DNA from 3 places in the Cellulosimicrobium composti genome. Region 3 is predicted to be linked to each of the others. Evidence: riboswitches for the same ligand, from Rfam matches in the RefSeq annotation. Region 3 holds a riboswitch; each other region holds the start of a gene.

What was found. A riboswitch is a leader RNA that binds a small molecule or an ion and turns the genes downstream of it on or off. The one in region 3 is predicted to bind S-adenosylmethionine.
Region 1: another riboswitch for S-adenosylmethionine. It lies ahead of GYH36_RS08405 (aminotransferase class V-fold PLP-dependent enzyme); the one in region 3 lies ahead of GYH36_RS03030 (NADPH-dependent FMN reductase).
Region 2: another riboswitch for S-adenosylmethionine. It lies ahead of GYH36_RS17525 (methylenetetrahydrofolate reductase); the one in region 3 lies ahead of GYH36_RS03030 (NADPH-dependent FMN reductase).

The regions. Positions count from the first base shown of each region.
Region 1 covers NZ_JAAFAN010000022.1:25,051-29,734, forward strand. Annotated here, with positions in the region: gene GYH36_RS08390 (GNAT family N-acetyltransferase) at 1-135, opposite strand, end outside; gene GYH36_RS08395 (CsbD family protein) at 227-400, shown strand; gene GYH36_RS08400 (GNAT family N-acetyltransferase) at 472-1,119, opposite strand; gene GYH36_RS08405 (aminotransferase class V-fold PLP-dependent enzyme) at 1,232-2,665, opposite strand; SAM riboswitch class IV at 2,701-2,816, opposite strand; gene GYH36_RS08410 (hypothetical protein) at 2,862-3,419, opposite strand; gene GYH36_RS08415 (rhodanese-like domain-containing protein) at 3,695-4,186, shown strand; gene GYH36_RS08420 (O-succinylhomoserine sulfhydrylase) at 4,183-4,684, shown strand, end outside.
Region 2 covers NZ_JAAFAN010000086.1:977-5,660, forward strand. Annotated here, with positions in the region: gene metE (5-methyltetrahydropteroyltriglutamate--homocysteine S-methyltransferase) at 1-1,637, opposite strand, end outside; gene GYH36_RS17525 (methylenetetrahydrofolate reductase) at 1,671-2,735, opposite strand; SAM riboswitch class I at 2,827-2,929, opposite strand; gene GYH36_RS17530 (alpha/beta fold hydrolase) at 3,062-4,006, shown strand; gene GYH36_RS17535 (hypothetical protein) at 4,055-4,318, shown strand; gene GYH36_RS17540 (ATP-binding protein) at 4,347-4,684, opposite strand, start outside.
Region 3 covers NZ_JAAFAN010000006.1:72,840-77,523, forward strand. Annotated here, with positions in the region: gene GYH36_RS03015 (ABC transporter substrate-binding protein) at 1-25, opposite strand, end outside; gene GYH36_RS03020 (copper homeostasis protein CutC) at 267-1,067, opposite strand; gene gdhA (NADP-specific glutamate dehydrogenase) at 1,243-2,580, opposite strand; SAM riboswitch class IV at 2,786-2,921, shown strand; gene GYH36_RS03030 (NADPH-dependent FMN reductase) at 2,885-3,532, shown strand; gene GYH36_RS03035 (flavin reductase family protein) at 3,529-4,092, shown strand; gene GYH36_RS03040 (hypothetical protein) at 4,166-4,570, opposite strand; gene GYH36_RS03045 (aldo/keto reductase) at 4,670-4,684, opposite strand, start outside.

The sequences.
Region 1 (4,684 bases), on a different contig from region 3:
CGTGCCGCGGGGCACGGCGCTCGCCATGCCGGCCCAGAGGCCGTCGTCGACGATCGCGCCGAGCGCCGCGGCGTGCCGTTCGGCGAGCGGTTCGAGGCGGACGCCGAAGCCTTCGAGGGTGGTGTCGTGCTGCACCCGCACATCCCACCACACGCGTTGCTGCCGACGGCGTGCGAGCGGGCGGACCCCTGCCTACGGTCGGGCGGTACCGACGAGAGGAGCACCCATGGGACTCGGAGACAAGGCCAAGCACGCCGCCGAGGAGGCGGGCGGCAAGCTCAAGGAGGGCGCGGGCAAGGCCACGGACAACGAGCGCCTCGAGGCCGAGGGAAAGACCGACCAGACGAAGGCCGACCTCAAGCAGGCCGGTGACGACGTCAAGGACGCCTTCGACCGGTAGTCCCGACCGTCGAGCGCTTCGCGAGGGTCCCGCTCCGGCGGGGCCCTCGCGGCGTCTGCGGCCCGGTCGCGCTACGACGCGGCGAGCGGCTGCGCGAGCCCGCCGAGGGCCGGCGCCAGGACGGGGACGACGCGCGGGGCGGTGATCCGCTCGAGCAGGCCCACCTCCACGCCGGGCCACTCGGGCGCGAGGACCGAGAACATCACGGAGTCGGCGCGCGTGCCGTCCGGCGCGGCGCGGTGGCCGCGCATGACGCCCTCCTCGTAGGCGCCGAGGCGGCGCATCGCGCCGAGCGAGCGCTCGTTGCGCGCGTCGACGCGGAACCCCACGCGGTGCACGTCCCACGTCTCGAACGCGTGCCGCATGAGCAGCCACTTCGTCACCGGGTTGACGAGGCTCCCCCACGCCGTGCGGGCGTAGAACGTGCGCCCGATCTCGACCCGCCGGTCCACGAGCGACAGGTCGCGGAACGCGGTGCTGCCGAGCACCGCGCCGGGTCGGCCGTCGGCGTCGACCGCGCGCACGACGAAGCCCGTGAGGTCGGGCGCGGCACGCGTCGCGGCCACGAGCTCGGCCATCCCCGCGACCCCGAACGGCATGGGGACGCTCATGCCTGACCACATCGCCTCGTCGACGAGGCCGGCCAGCGTCTCAGCGTGCTCCGGGGCCAGCGGTTCCAGCCGGAACCCGTGCCCCGAGAGGACGACGTCGTGCAGCACAGCGCATATCAGTGCACACGCGGAACACCGCGCCAAGAGGGTCGAGCGACGCGGTGGACAACGCTCGGCGACGGCCCGGTGAACGCGCTGCGCCGCGGTCCGAGGACGCCGGTCAGACGGCCGGTCCGCAGCCCGCGGCGTCGGCGAGGAAGCCCGCCGCGGCGGTCGCGAAAAGGCCCTCCAGACCGGAGCCCGCGGGCACGGGACGGGGGTCGTCCGCGACGGCCCAGCAGCCGTCGACCACCTCGTACCGCGCCGCCGGGCCCTGCTCGACGTACGCGCGCACCGCCTCGACGAGGCGCACGACGTCCGCCCCGGTCGTCCCGACGCCGACCGACGCGCGGATCGCGCCGGCGTCGTACCCGAGGCGCGCGAGCAGCGGGTGGGCGCAGAACCGGCCGTCGCGCACGCCGATGCCGTGCTCGGCCGAGAGGTAGGCGGCGACGAGGCCGGGGTCGTGCCCCTCGACGGAGAACGTCACGACGCCCACCGGGTCGACGGCGTCGTCCCAGACCCGCACGACGTGCACGCCCGGCACCGCCTCCAAGCCGTCGACGAGCGCCGCGCGGAGCGTCGCCTCGTGCGCGTGCAGGTCGGCCGGGTCGAGCGCGCCGAGCGCGTCGCACGCGGCCGCGAGCGCCGCGGCGCCCACGACGTTCGGCGACCCGGCTTCGTGGCGCGCGGGCGCCGTCTGCCACTGCGTCCCGGTCACGGCGACCTGGCGCACGGCGCCGCCGCCCGCGAGGTATGGCGTGCCCCCGTCGAGCCAGTCGCGGCGCCCAACGAGCGCGCCCGCGCCGAACGGCGCGTACGTCTTGTGTCCGGAGAACGCGACGTAGTCCACGCCCGAGTCCGCGAGGGAGAACCCGCGGTGCGGCACGAGCTGGGCGCCGTCGAGCACGACGCGCGCTCCGGCGTCGTGCGCGATCCGCACGACGTCCGCGACGGGCAGCGACTCGCCCGTGACGTTCGACGCGCCCGTCACCGCGACGAGCGCGTACGGGAAGCGCGCGAGCTCCGTGCGCAGCCCCGACAGCGTCTCCGCGACGGACGCGCCGCCCGCGAGGACGGTCGCGCCACCCGTGCGCTGCCACGGCAGGAGGTTCGCGTGGTGCTCGACGTCGAGGACGAGCACGCGCCCGGGCGTGCCGTCCGCGTTCGCCGGGACGCAACCCGCGAGCAGGTTGAGCGAGTCGGTCGTGTTGCGCGTGACGACGGTGACGTCGTCCTCGCGCGCGCCGACGAACGCACCGATCGTGCGGCGCGACGCCTCGTAGAGCGCCGTCGAGACCTGGGACAGGTAGCCCGCGCCACGGTGCACGCTCGCGTAGAGCGGCAGCACCTCGGTCACGCGGTCCGCGACCGACCGCAGGGCCGGCGCCGACGCGGCGACGTCGAGGTTGGCGTACGGGACTCTGCGGCCGTCGACGAGCGGGACGAGCGTGTCCCCGCCGACGACGGGCAGGAGGGCGGGCGCGTCGGCGAGCGCCGCGAGGTCAGGGGCCGGGGCGTCCGTCGGACACGAGACGTCGGCGAGAGCAGTCATGGCACAGTCCTCCGAGGGCGGTCCGGGGACGGTGATCCCCGCGCTTGCCACGCGCCGGTCGGCGTGCGGCCTGGTCGTCACCCGGGGCACCCCGCCGCGAGAGGAGGGTTGCCGGCCAGCAAACCGGGGTTTCACGCTGGCACTCATGACCTGCGTCCCAGGATGTGCGCGCGGGACGCCGCGTGTCAACCGGTGGTCACGGCGTCTCGGATTGCGGGACGCAGTCGGCGGGTGGCGGGTCCACAGGCCAGCCGCTCTCGTCGACCGCGAACGACTCGAGCACGTCGCCGGTGCGCGCGTCGAGCACCACGACCGAGTCGGCCGGCCACCGCGCCGGGTCGCCCGGCGGCGCCGTGGGCGGGCGCTGGAGGCGCACACCGCGAGCGTGCGCCTCGATCACCGCACCCGTGCGGGTGCTCGCGAGCACGACCTCCGGGTGTGCGTCGGCGTAGGCGTCGCACGCCTCGCCGTTCCCGTCCGAGCTCCACCAGCCCTCGTATCCTCCGACGACGAGGTCAGCGAGATCGATCGGCTCACCTGTCTCCGCGTCGAGGGCAGCGCGGGTGGGGAAGGGCGAGACGAGGTCCTCCTCGGGTTCGACCTGGACCACCCGCGGCCGCTGGGTGGACAGACCGGCGCCGTCCCCCACGACGGCCACCTCGGCCACCGCCCGCGGCACCTCCTCGCCCTCGGGCGCCGTCCACAGCAGGACGACACCCGCCACGACCACTCCGGCGACCGCGGCCGCGGCCACCGCACGTCCTCGCGCGATCCGCACCGATCCCCCAGCCCGCCGGGACCCCCGCCCGGCCGCGGCCACGTTAGCGCGACCGTCCGACGTCGGGCACCCCGGCCTGCGGGCCGCTCCCCGAGACGGGCGTTCCGCGCGTCGGACACGTGGCGTACGATCCCGAGCAACCATCCGGAGCGGCCGAGTGACGTGGCACGTCGACGCCGCAGCAACCCCCCGGTCCGTCGCGAGGCGGCCGGGCGCAGGGTGCTACTGCCACGATCGATGGAGGAGGACTCATGAGCGACCAGTCCCAGCAGACGTCGGCACCCAGGCCGGCACCGCCCGACGCCCGACCCGCCGTCGGCTACGCCGGCGACCTCACCCCGCAGCAGGCGTGGGACCTGCTCGCGAGCGACGAGCGGGCCGTCCTCGTGGACGTCCGCACCGAGGGCGAGTGGCGCACGATCGGCGTTCCCGACGCCACCGACCTCGGCCGCGAGGTCGTGTTCGACGAGTGGGTGACCCCGGCCGGCCCCAACCCCCGGTTCGTGGACCAGCTCGTCGAGGCCGGCCTGACGCCGGGCGAGGAGCGCCCCGTCGTGTTCCTGTGCCGCTCGGGCCAGCGCTCGATCGGCGCCGCGCGTGCCGCGACCGCCGCGGGGCTCGGGCCGTCGTACAACGTGCTCGAGGGCTTCGAGGGCGCGCAGGGCTTCTCGGGCCTGCGCGACGTCGAGGGCTGGAAGGTCCGCGGCCTGCCGACGACGACGTACGACGAGGCGGCGCGGTGAGCGCGTCCCTGCCCGGGAGCGTGCCCGGCGGCTCCGGCCGCAAGCCCCTGCCCGCGACCGCCCGTCCCGCAACGCTCGCCGTGCGCGGCGGCCACGCGCGCACCGACTTCCAGGAGACGTCCGAGGCGCTGTTCCTCACGCAGGGCTACACGTACGACCGCGCGGCCGACGCCGAGGCCGCGTTCAAGGGCGAGCTCGACCGGTTCGTGTACTCGCGCTACGGCAACCCGACCGTGCACACGTTCGAGGAGCGCCTGCGCCTCCTGGAGGGCGCGGGGGCCTGCTACGCGACGGCGTCCGGCATGTCCGCGGTGTTCACGGCGCTCGCCGCGCTCGTGGGCTCCGGGTCGCGCATCGTCGCGGCGCGCGCGCTGTTCGGGTCGAGCCTCGTCATCTTCGACGAGATCTTCGCGAAGTGGGGCGTGCGCACGGACTACGTCGACGGGCACGTGCTGTCGCAGTGGGAGGAGGCGCTCTCCACGCCCGCGGACGTCGTGT
Region 2 (4,684 bases), on a different contig from region 3:
TCCTCCTGGAGCGCGACGACGCGCGCGATCTCCTCGCGCATCGCGGTCGTGTAGTCCGCGTCGGAGAGCTCGCCCTTCGTCCACAGCGCGCGGGCGCGGCGGATCTCGGGCGTCTGCGGGAACGAGCCGATCGTCGTCGTCGGCAGCGGCGGCAGGTTCAGGCGCTCGGCCTGCGCGGCCGCGCGCTCGGCGTGGTCGCCGCGCGCGAAGTCCGCGTCCGTCAGTGCGTCCGCACGCTCGCGCACCGCGGGCACGACGACGCCGCTCGCCTCCGCGCGCGACGCCACGGCCGCGCGGGACGCCTCGATCTGGTCCGCGACGGCCTCACGACCCTCGGTCAGCGCGCGGGCGAGCGTCGCGACCTCGCCGACCTTCTGGTCCGCGAACGCGAGCCAGTCGCGCAGGCGCGGGTCGAGCGTCGTGCCCGACGCCGTGCCGGGCTCGGCAAAGGTCTCGTCCTCGACGTCGTGCGGCACGTGCAGCAGCGAGGTCGACGTGCCGACGGCGACGGCGCCCGCCCCGAGGCCGCGCGCGGCATCGAGCACCTCGAGCCTCGCGGCGAGGTCGGCACGCCACACGTTGTGCCCGTCGATCACGCCGACGACGAGCGTCTTCGACACGAGGTCGTCGTACGGCGAGTCCGGAAGGTCCGCACGGACGGCGTCGATCGCGACCGCCTCGACGTCCGTGCCCGCGAGGGTCGCCAGGAAGTCGAAGGTCGCGCCGTCGGCGTCCGGCGACGTCTTCAGCCCGCCGAACGGCGTCGCGACGAGGATCGCGGGCCGCGCGTCCTGCGCCGAACCCGGGGTCGCGGCGGGGCTCGAGGACGGGTCCGGTGAGGACCCCGGGTCCGGCACGGGGCGGAGGTCGGTCGCGAGCGCGCGGTACGCGGACTCCACCGCGGCGGCGAGGTCGGCGAACGGCACGTCGGCCGAGTCGGTGACGAGGATCGGCTCGTCGAGCTGGACCCACGGCGCCCCCGCGGCGGCGAGCGCGCGCAGCAGGTCGGCGTAGGCGGCGACGACGTCGTCGAGGCGGTCGAGCGGCGAATACCCGGCGGGTGCGTCGTCGGCGGCCTTGGACAGCGCGAGGAACGTCACGGGCCCGACGACGACGGGCCGCGTCACGACGCCCGCCTCCTTCGCCTCGACGAACTCGCGCACGACGCGGTCGTCGACGAACCGGATCGGGGTGTCCGGGCCGATCTCGGGCACGAGGTAGTGGTAGTTCGTGTCGAACCACTTGGTCATCTCGAGCGGGGCGTCGTCCCCCTGGCCGCGTGCCACGGTGAAGTAGCCCGCGAGGTCGAGGCGGCCGTCGGCGTCGGCGAGGTGCGCGAACCGCGACGGGACCGCCCCGAGGAGGGCGGCGACGTCGAGCACCTGGTCGTAGTAGGAGAACGAGCCGGGGACGGACGCGTCGTCGGCGCCGAGGCCGAGGTCGACGAGCCGGCGCACGGTCGCGAGCCGCAGCTCGCGGGCCGTGGCCTCGAGCGCGTCGTCCGACGTCGTGCCGGCCCAGAACGCCTCGACGGCCCTCTTGAGCTCGCGGCGACGCCCGATGCGGGGGTAGCCGAGCACGGTGCCGGCGGGGAAGCCGGCCTGGATCTGGGTAGGGAAGGGTAGGGAAGTGGCCATGATCGAAACCTCTTGCTGGTCCTCGCGGACCGGTCAGACGGGCGTGCCGTGCGTGGCGGCGCCCGTCGTGGGCAGGGAGGTGCCGGTGACCCACGGCCCGCTGGCCAGGTCCGGGACGAGCGGGGCCGCGGCAGCGCTGGTGCTGCCGCCGGTCCCGCGCGACCCGCCGCCGAGGTGGACACCCTCGAGCAGGTCAAGAGCGGCGCGGTGCTTGTTGAAGGTGTACACGTGCAGACCGGGCGCACCGGCATCGAGGACGCGCTGCGCGAGGTCGACCGAGTACGCGATCCCGTAGGCGTGCTGCGCCTCCGGGTCGGGCAGGGCGTCGAGCGCGTCCAGCAGGTGCTGGGGCGCGCGCACGCCCGTGAGCTCCTCGACGCGGCGGAGCCGCACGGGCTCCGTCGTGGGCAGCAGCCCGGCGAGGATGGGGATCGTCACGCCGGCCGCGCGGGCCTCGGCGACGAAGTGGGTGTACGACGACGCGTCGTAGAAGAGCTGCGTGATCGCGAAGCTCGCGCCCGCCTGCTGCTTCTGCCACAGGCGGCGCACCTCCTGCGTGCGCGTCGTGCGGGCGGCCGGGTTGCCGTCGGGGAACGTCGCGACGGCGATCGTCAGCGGGCGGGCCGCACCGCGCAGCGCGACGGCCGGGTCGGACGCGCAGCGCGACGCCTCGACCTCGCGCAGGAGCGCGACGAGCTCGGTCGACGACCGGACGCCGTCGGGCGCGGGCTGCCAGTCCGGCTGGTCGCGCGGGGGGTCGCCGCGCAGCGCGAGGAAGCTGCGCACGCCCTCGTCGAGGAAGTCGGAGATGACCTCCTCGACGTCCTCGCGCGACGCGCCGACGCACGTGAGGTGCGCGATCGGCAGCACGGGCGTGCCCTGGAGGAGGCGCCCGACGACCTGGCGCGCGGTCGCGCGGTCCGTCCCGCCCGCGCCGTACGTGACGGACACGAAGTCGGGGTGCGTCGCGACGAGTCGGCGCGCCGTCTCCCAGAACTTGGGCGCCGCGTCCGGGCGGCGCGGCGGCATGAGCTCGAACGACACGGTCGGCCGTGCCGCCCCGCCGTGCGCCTGCCCGACGGCGTCCGCGACGCTCACGACGTCGCCCCGGGGGTGCGTGCGTGCGCGACCGTCGCCGGGCACGGGCGGCCCGGACGGTGCACGAAGGATGCCTCTGAGACCATGCGTCACTCCATCGACCCTGGCGTTAGCACCTTTGTCCTCGGGAGGCTTCCGTCGGCGGGTTGCTGCGGTGTCGTCGAGCCAGGACTCTCGACCGCTCTGGATGGTTGGCACGATCCTACGGCGCTTCCGCCATGCGGTCGAGGGTGCTCGCGTGCTGAGACGCCCGCTGGGGCGCCGTTCCTATGATGGGCGGTACGGACGGCCACGACCTGTCGGTCGGAGCGCTCAGGAGGAGCCCGATGAAGCACTCGTCCAAGCCGCGGCACCTCTCCCGGGAGGTCGACGGGGTGCGGGTCCACTTCCGCGAGGCCGGGGTGCGATCGTCCACCGCGGTGCTGCTCCTGCACGGCTTCCCCGCCTCGTCCCACTCGTTCCGGGACGTGATGCCGGTGCTCGCCGACCACGCGTACGTCGTCGCCCCCGACCTGCCGGGATTCGGCTTCTCCGACGCGCTCCCGCCCGAGGAGTACTCGTTCGAGCGTCTGACGGACGTGACCGAGGCGCTCGTCGCGAGCCTGGGGATCGAGCGCTACGTCCTCTACGTCACCGACTTCGGCACCCCCGTCGGCTACTCGCTGGCGATGCGCGACCCGGGTCGTGTCCTGGGGCTGGTCGTGCAGAACGGCAACGCCCACGACGCAGGCCTCAACGACGCGTGGGACACGGCCCGGCGCTTCTGGGCCGACCCGACCCCGGAGAACCGGGCGGCGCTCCCGGACTGGCTGACCTTCGAAGGGACCCGGGACCAGTACCTCGCCGGATCGCCTCCGAGCGTCCAGGAGCTTCACCCGCCCGAGTCGTGGCACCTCGACTGGGAGCGGCTGTCGCGCCCGGGCATGACCGAGCTGCAGTTCCGGCTCTTCACGGACTACCGCTCGCACGTGGCACGCTTCCCCGCGATCGCCGCGTACCACCGGCGCCACCAGCCCCCATGCCTGGTCCTCTGGGGGCGGTTCGACACGTTCTTCGACCTCCGCGAGGTCCTCGCCTACCACGAGGTCATGGAGACTCTCGCGGTGCACGTCTATGACGCCGGCCACTTCCTGCTCGAGACGCACGGCAGCGAGGTCGCCGCGCTCCTCGCCGCGTTCGTCGACGACGCGCTCGAGCGGGCGGGGTCCGCCGCGCGGCGGGCAGCCGGGTCGGCGGGAACCGACGCGCCGGACGCGCCGGCCCAGGTCTAGGGTGAGCCACGACCTCTCACCGACGCCGAGCGAGCACAGGAGCCCGCCGTGTACGCGACCCCGACCCGCCCGATGACCCAGGACGAGCTCGACCGGATCTGCCGGGTGTGGGCCGACTCCGGCAGCGACGACCCGACCGACCGGTGGCTCGAGCTCTGGGACGGCGGCGACGCCGACGACCACCCGGAGCAGCGCGACGCGATCGTCGCGATCGCGCGGGAGGTCGGCCTGGAGGTCGCGGTCGAGGACGGCGTCCTGCGCGTGCAGAAGACGCAGCAGCTCCACGACGAGATCGGCGCGCGCTGGATCTGAGAGCGCCGATCCTGGCGGCGCGCGGCGTTCAGGGGCCGAGCAACGCGGCCGGCACCACGGCGACCCCGTCCCTGCGGCGGTAGGCGTGCGGGCCGGGGGTGACGACGACCGTGTCGAGCAGGTCGTCGCCGATCCTGTCGCGCAGCCATGTGAGGTGCCGGACGTCATGGTCCGTGACCGTGGTCGCCAGCTTGACCTCGATCGCCAGGACCCGGCCGTCCGGACGCTCGACGATGATGTCGATCTCGTGCGCGCCGTCGGCCGTCCGGAGGTGACGTACCCGCGCCTCGGACCGTTCGGCATAGACCTGGACGTCCAGAGTGACGAGGTGTTCGAACAGCGATCCGAGCAAGGTCCCGTCGCGGA
Region 3 (4,684 bases):
GCTTGCGCGCCGTGCTTCGAATCATCATCGGTCCTTTCGCATGGACGACGCGTCCTCGCGTCGTTCGTCGTGGCGCCCTGGGGCGTGTGGCAGGAACACTAACTAATTCGCGAGCGCGCTCTCCCGAATACAACAGGAAAGTTACCTAACTGAGACATCCGACGGCTCCGCCCGGCACGACGACGGCCGGCCCCGCGCGAGCGGGACCGGCCGGGAGCGTCAGGGAGGGCCGTCGGCGACGGCGCCCGGAGGGTGGAGGCCGGGCGTCAGCGCGCGGCGTCGAGCGCTGACCGGGCCGCCGCCGCGACCTCGCGGTCGGTCACCTCGTAGCCCGCGTCGCCACCGCCCCCGGGGCCGGCGTCGTCCGCGACGACCCGCTTGGCGGACAGGTGCACCGCGTCGACCCCCGCGGCGACGAGCGCGCCGACGTCCTGCGGTCGCACTCCCCCGCCCGCCATGACCTGGACGCGCCCGCCGAGCACCTCGCGCGCGTGCGTCGCCATGGCGCGCAGCCGCTCGACCCCGTCGATACTGCGCGGCGCGCCGCCCGACGTGAGGACGCGCCCCACCCCGGCCCCGGCGAGCACGTCCAGCGCGGCGAGGGGGTCGGCCACGACGTCCACCGCGCGGTGGAACGTCACCTCCCGCCCGTCAGCGGCGTCGACGAGCGCTCGGACCGCCGCGGCGTCGACCACGCCGTCCGGCGTGAGCGCGCCCACGACGACGCCGTGCGCGCCCGCCGCGACCGCGGCGCGGACGTCGCGGACCTGGACGTCGAGGTCGTCGGCAGACAGGACGAAGCCCCCGGGCCGGTGCCGCACGAGCACGTGCACCTCCACGGGCGTCTCTCCCGGACCGGCCGCCGCGCGTGCCGCCGCGACGGCGGCCTCGACGAGCCCGGTGCTCGGGGTGAGGCCACCGGTCGCCCCGAGGGCGACGCACAGCTCGACGCGCCGGGCGCCGACGGAGGCCGCGACGCGGACGCCCTCCGCGTCCTGCACGGCGAGCTCGAGCGCGGTCTCGCGGCGCGCGTGCGGCGCGCTGCCCGCGGGGTCGGTGGTCGTCACTGGGGTCTCCCGTCGTCCGGTCCGGGGCCGGTACGTCGGGACAGGTCACGACGGCGGCCGTCGGCCAGGGTAGACGACCCGCCCGGCCGCGGGGCCCGGCCGTGCGCACGGCGCTGCGGCCGAACGCGACGGACCCGTCGGCGCGACGCGCGCACCGACGGGTCGTGCGGTCGGGTCAGATCACGCCGAGCGCGAGGATCGCGTCGGCGACCTTGGTGAAGCCGGCGATGTTGGCGCCGAGCGCGTAGTTGCCGGGTGCCCCGTACTCGTCGGCCGTCTCGACGCACCGGTCGTGGATGCCCGCCATGATCTGGGCGAGGCGGTCCTCGGTGTACTCGAACGACCACGCGTCGCGCGACGCGTTCTGCTGCATCTCGAGCGCCGACGTCGCGACGCCGCCCGCGTTGGCCGCCTTGCCCGGCGCGAACAGCACGCCCGCGTCCTGGAGCAGCGCGACGGCCGCCGGCGTGGTGGGCATGTTCGCGCCCTCCGCGACCGCGACGACGCCGTTCGCCACGAGCTGCTTGGCGGCGCCCTCGTCGAGCTCGTTCTGCGTCGCGCACGGCAGCGCGACGTCGCACGGCACGTCCCAGATCGAGCCGTCGGTGACGACGCGCGCACCGGGGCGGCGCGCGGCGTAGTCGGCGACGCGCCCGCGCTCGACCTCCTTGACCTGGCGCAGCAGGTCGAGGTCGACACCGGCCTCGTCGACGACGTAGCCGGACGAGTCGGAGAACGCGACGACGTGCGCGCCGAGCTCCTGCGCCTTGGCCGTCGCGTAGGTCGCGACGTTCCCGGAGCCCGAGACGACGACGCGGCGCCCCTCGAGGTCCTGCCCGCGCGTCGCGAGCATGTTCTGCGCGAACAGCACCGTGCCGTAGCCCGTGGCCTCGGTGCGCACGAGCGACCCGCCCCACGAGATGCCCTTGCCCGTAAGGACGCCGGACTCGTACCGGTTGGTGATGCGCTTGTACTGGCCGAACAGGTAGCCGATCTCGCGGCCGCCGACGCCGATGTCGCCCGCGGGGACGTCGGTGTGCTCGCCGATGTGCCGGTACAGCTCGGTCATGAACGACTGGCAGAACCGCATGACCTCGCCGTCGGAGCGTCCGCGCGGGTCGAAGTCCGAGCCGCCCTTGCCGCCGCCGATGGGCATGCCGGTGAGCGAGTTCTTGAAGATCTGCTCGAACCCGAGGAACTTCACGATGCCGAGGTAGACCGACGGGTGGAACCGCAGGCCGCCCTTGTACGGGCCCAGCGCGGAGTTGAACTCGACGCGGAAGCCGCGGTTGATCTGCACGCGGCCCGAGTCGTCCACCCACGGGACCCGGAAGATGATCTGGCGCTCGGGCTCGCAGACGCGCTCGAGGACGGCGGCCTCGACGTAGCGCGGGTGCTTGCGCAGCACGGGGCCGAGCGAGTCGAAGACCTCGCGCACGGCCTGGTGGAACTCGGCCTCGCCGGGGTTGCGACGCAGGACCTCGTCGTAGACGGACTGCAGTCGGCTGTCCATGGGCACTCCTCGTCTGGACTAGGACGGAGCCTCCGACGGTACGCCTGTGCCAGAAGTTCTCGTACCGCCGTCTCATGTCCGCGAGGTGGCGACGCGTCGCGGCACCCCCTCGATGACCCCCCACGGCCCGACACATCCGTCCACCCACTGAGAAACCTGACCGGTCTGGTTCAGTTTCTCGGCGCGCTTGCTATACCCGTCCCCAGGTCACGAGCGCCAGCGCCAAGCCCCGGCTCGCTGGCCGGCAACCCCCAGTCACGGCGGGGTGCTCCGGGAGATGACCAGGCCGCACGCGACCGACCTCGTGACCCGCGAGGACGGCCCGGCGGCAAGCGTGATCGACGACTACTGCGAGGTGCACATGACCCACCAGAACACCGGCCCGACGGTCCTCGCCGTCTCCGGCAACCCCCGGCCCGGCTCACGCACGCTGACGGCCGCCGAGACGCTGGCCCGCCGCGTCGCCGCGCTCGTCGGCGCGCCCGACGTGGAGACGATCGACCTCGCGTCGCTCGCCGGCGAGATCCTCGGCCCCGAGCACGCCGCGGCGGACGCCGCACGCGAGCGGCTCGCGTCCGCGACCGTCGCCGTCGTCGCGACGCCGGTGTACAAGGCCTCCTACACGGGGCTCCTCAAGGCCTTCCTCGACCTGTACGGCCCCGACGGGCTCGCCGGCGTCGTCGTCGTGCCGCTCGTCGTCTCCGGCAACCCCGCGCACGCGCTCGTCGGCGAGGTGCACCTGCGGCCCGTCCTCGTGGAGCTCGGCGCCGTCGTGCCGACGCGCTCGTTCGCGGTGACCGAGGACCGGCTCGCCGACCTCGGGCCGGTCGCCGACGCGTGGCTCGCGCGCGAGGGGGACGCGCTGCGCCGCGCGGTGACGCCGCCCGACCCGGGTGCGGGCGCCACGCCCGACCGCGCCGTGGCCGACGCGTTCGCGGGGGCCGCGCGATGACCGCCGAGCTGACCCACCTGGAGGAGCTCCTCGCGGAGCAGGACGAGCCGCAGCTGTCCCTCGACGAGTACAAGGCCGTGTTCCGCGGCCACCCCGCCGGGGTCGCGGTGATCGCGCTCGAGCACGACGGCCGCCTCGTCGGGTTCACCGCGACGTCCGTCATCTCCGTCTCCGCCGCACCCCCGCTGCTCGCCTTCTCGCTCGCGTCGACGTCGTCGTCGTGGCCCGCGGTCTCGGCGGCGCGCACGCTCACGGTGAGCTTCCTGGCCGACCACCAGGACGACGTCTCGGCGCGGTTCGCGACGAGCGGCGTCGACCGGTTCGCGGACGGCGGCTGGTCGCGCCTGCCCACCGGCGAGCCGGTGATCGACGGCGCGCTCTCCTGGGTGCGCGGCCGCGTGGTCCAGCGCACCCCGGTCGGCGACTCCTACCTCGTGTCGTTGCGCGCGCTCGCGTCGAGCGTCGGCGACGACGCGCGGCACGAGGCGACCGCCACGCGGTCCCCGCTCGTCTACCACGACCGCACGTACCACCGGATCGGGGACCACTCGGCGCTCTGAGCGCCGACGCACGCGACGAGGGGCCCGACGGCGGACGCCGTCAGGCCCCTCGTTCGCGTGGGCGGGCGACCGGTCACCAGCTCCAGCCGCGCGCGCTGAGCTCGAGCTCCTCGCGGAACCGCTCGTCGTCGCCGGTGCGGAACCCGGCGCGCAGCGGCGCGTCGTCCACGGGGAGGCCCGTGAGCCGGCACGCCTCCCGCAGGAGCGCGTCGTAGGCGCCCTGGACCGCGAGGTAGTGGTGGGCGCGCGCGTAGACGTCGGGGTCGGCCTCGATGCGCCGCATCTCCGCCGCGAGCTCGCTGAGCCGGAGCTGGAGCGCGAGCGTCGCGAGCGGGTCCGGGGGCGGCGTGCGACGCCGGCGGCGGCCGGGACGCCCGGACGCCTCGTGGCTCGGCGGGCGGCCGGCGCGGCGCAGCACCCACCACGCGGCGGCGGCCGTGCACGCCGTCGCGCACCAGATCATGAGCAGCCACGACATCGGAGCCGACCTCTGCGCGGGGAGACCCACAGGACCGTTCCAGTCTAGGTCCGCGGCGGGGCCCGAGCCACGGGTTATACCGCCGGTCGTGGCGCTCCGTCACCCGGCGAGGAG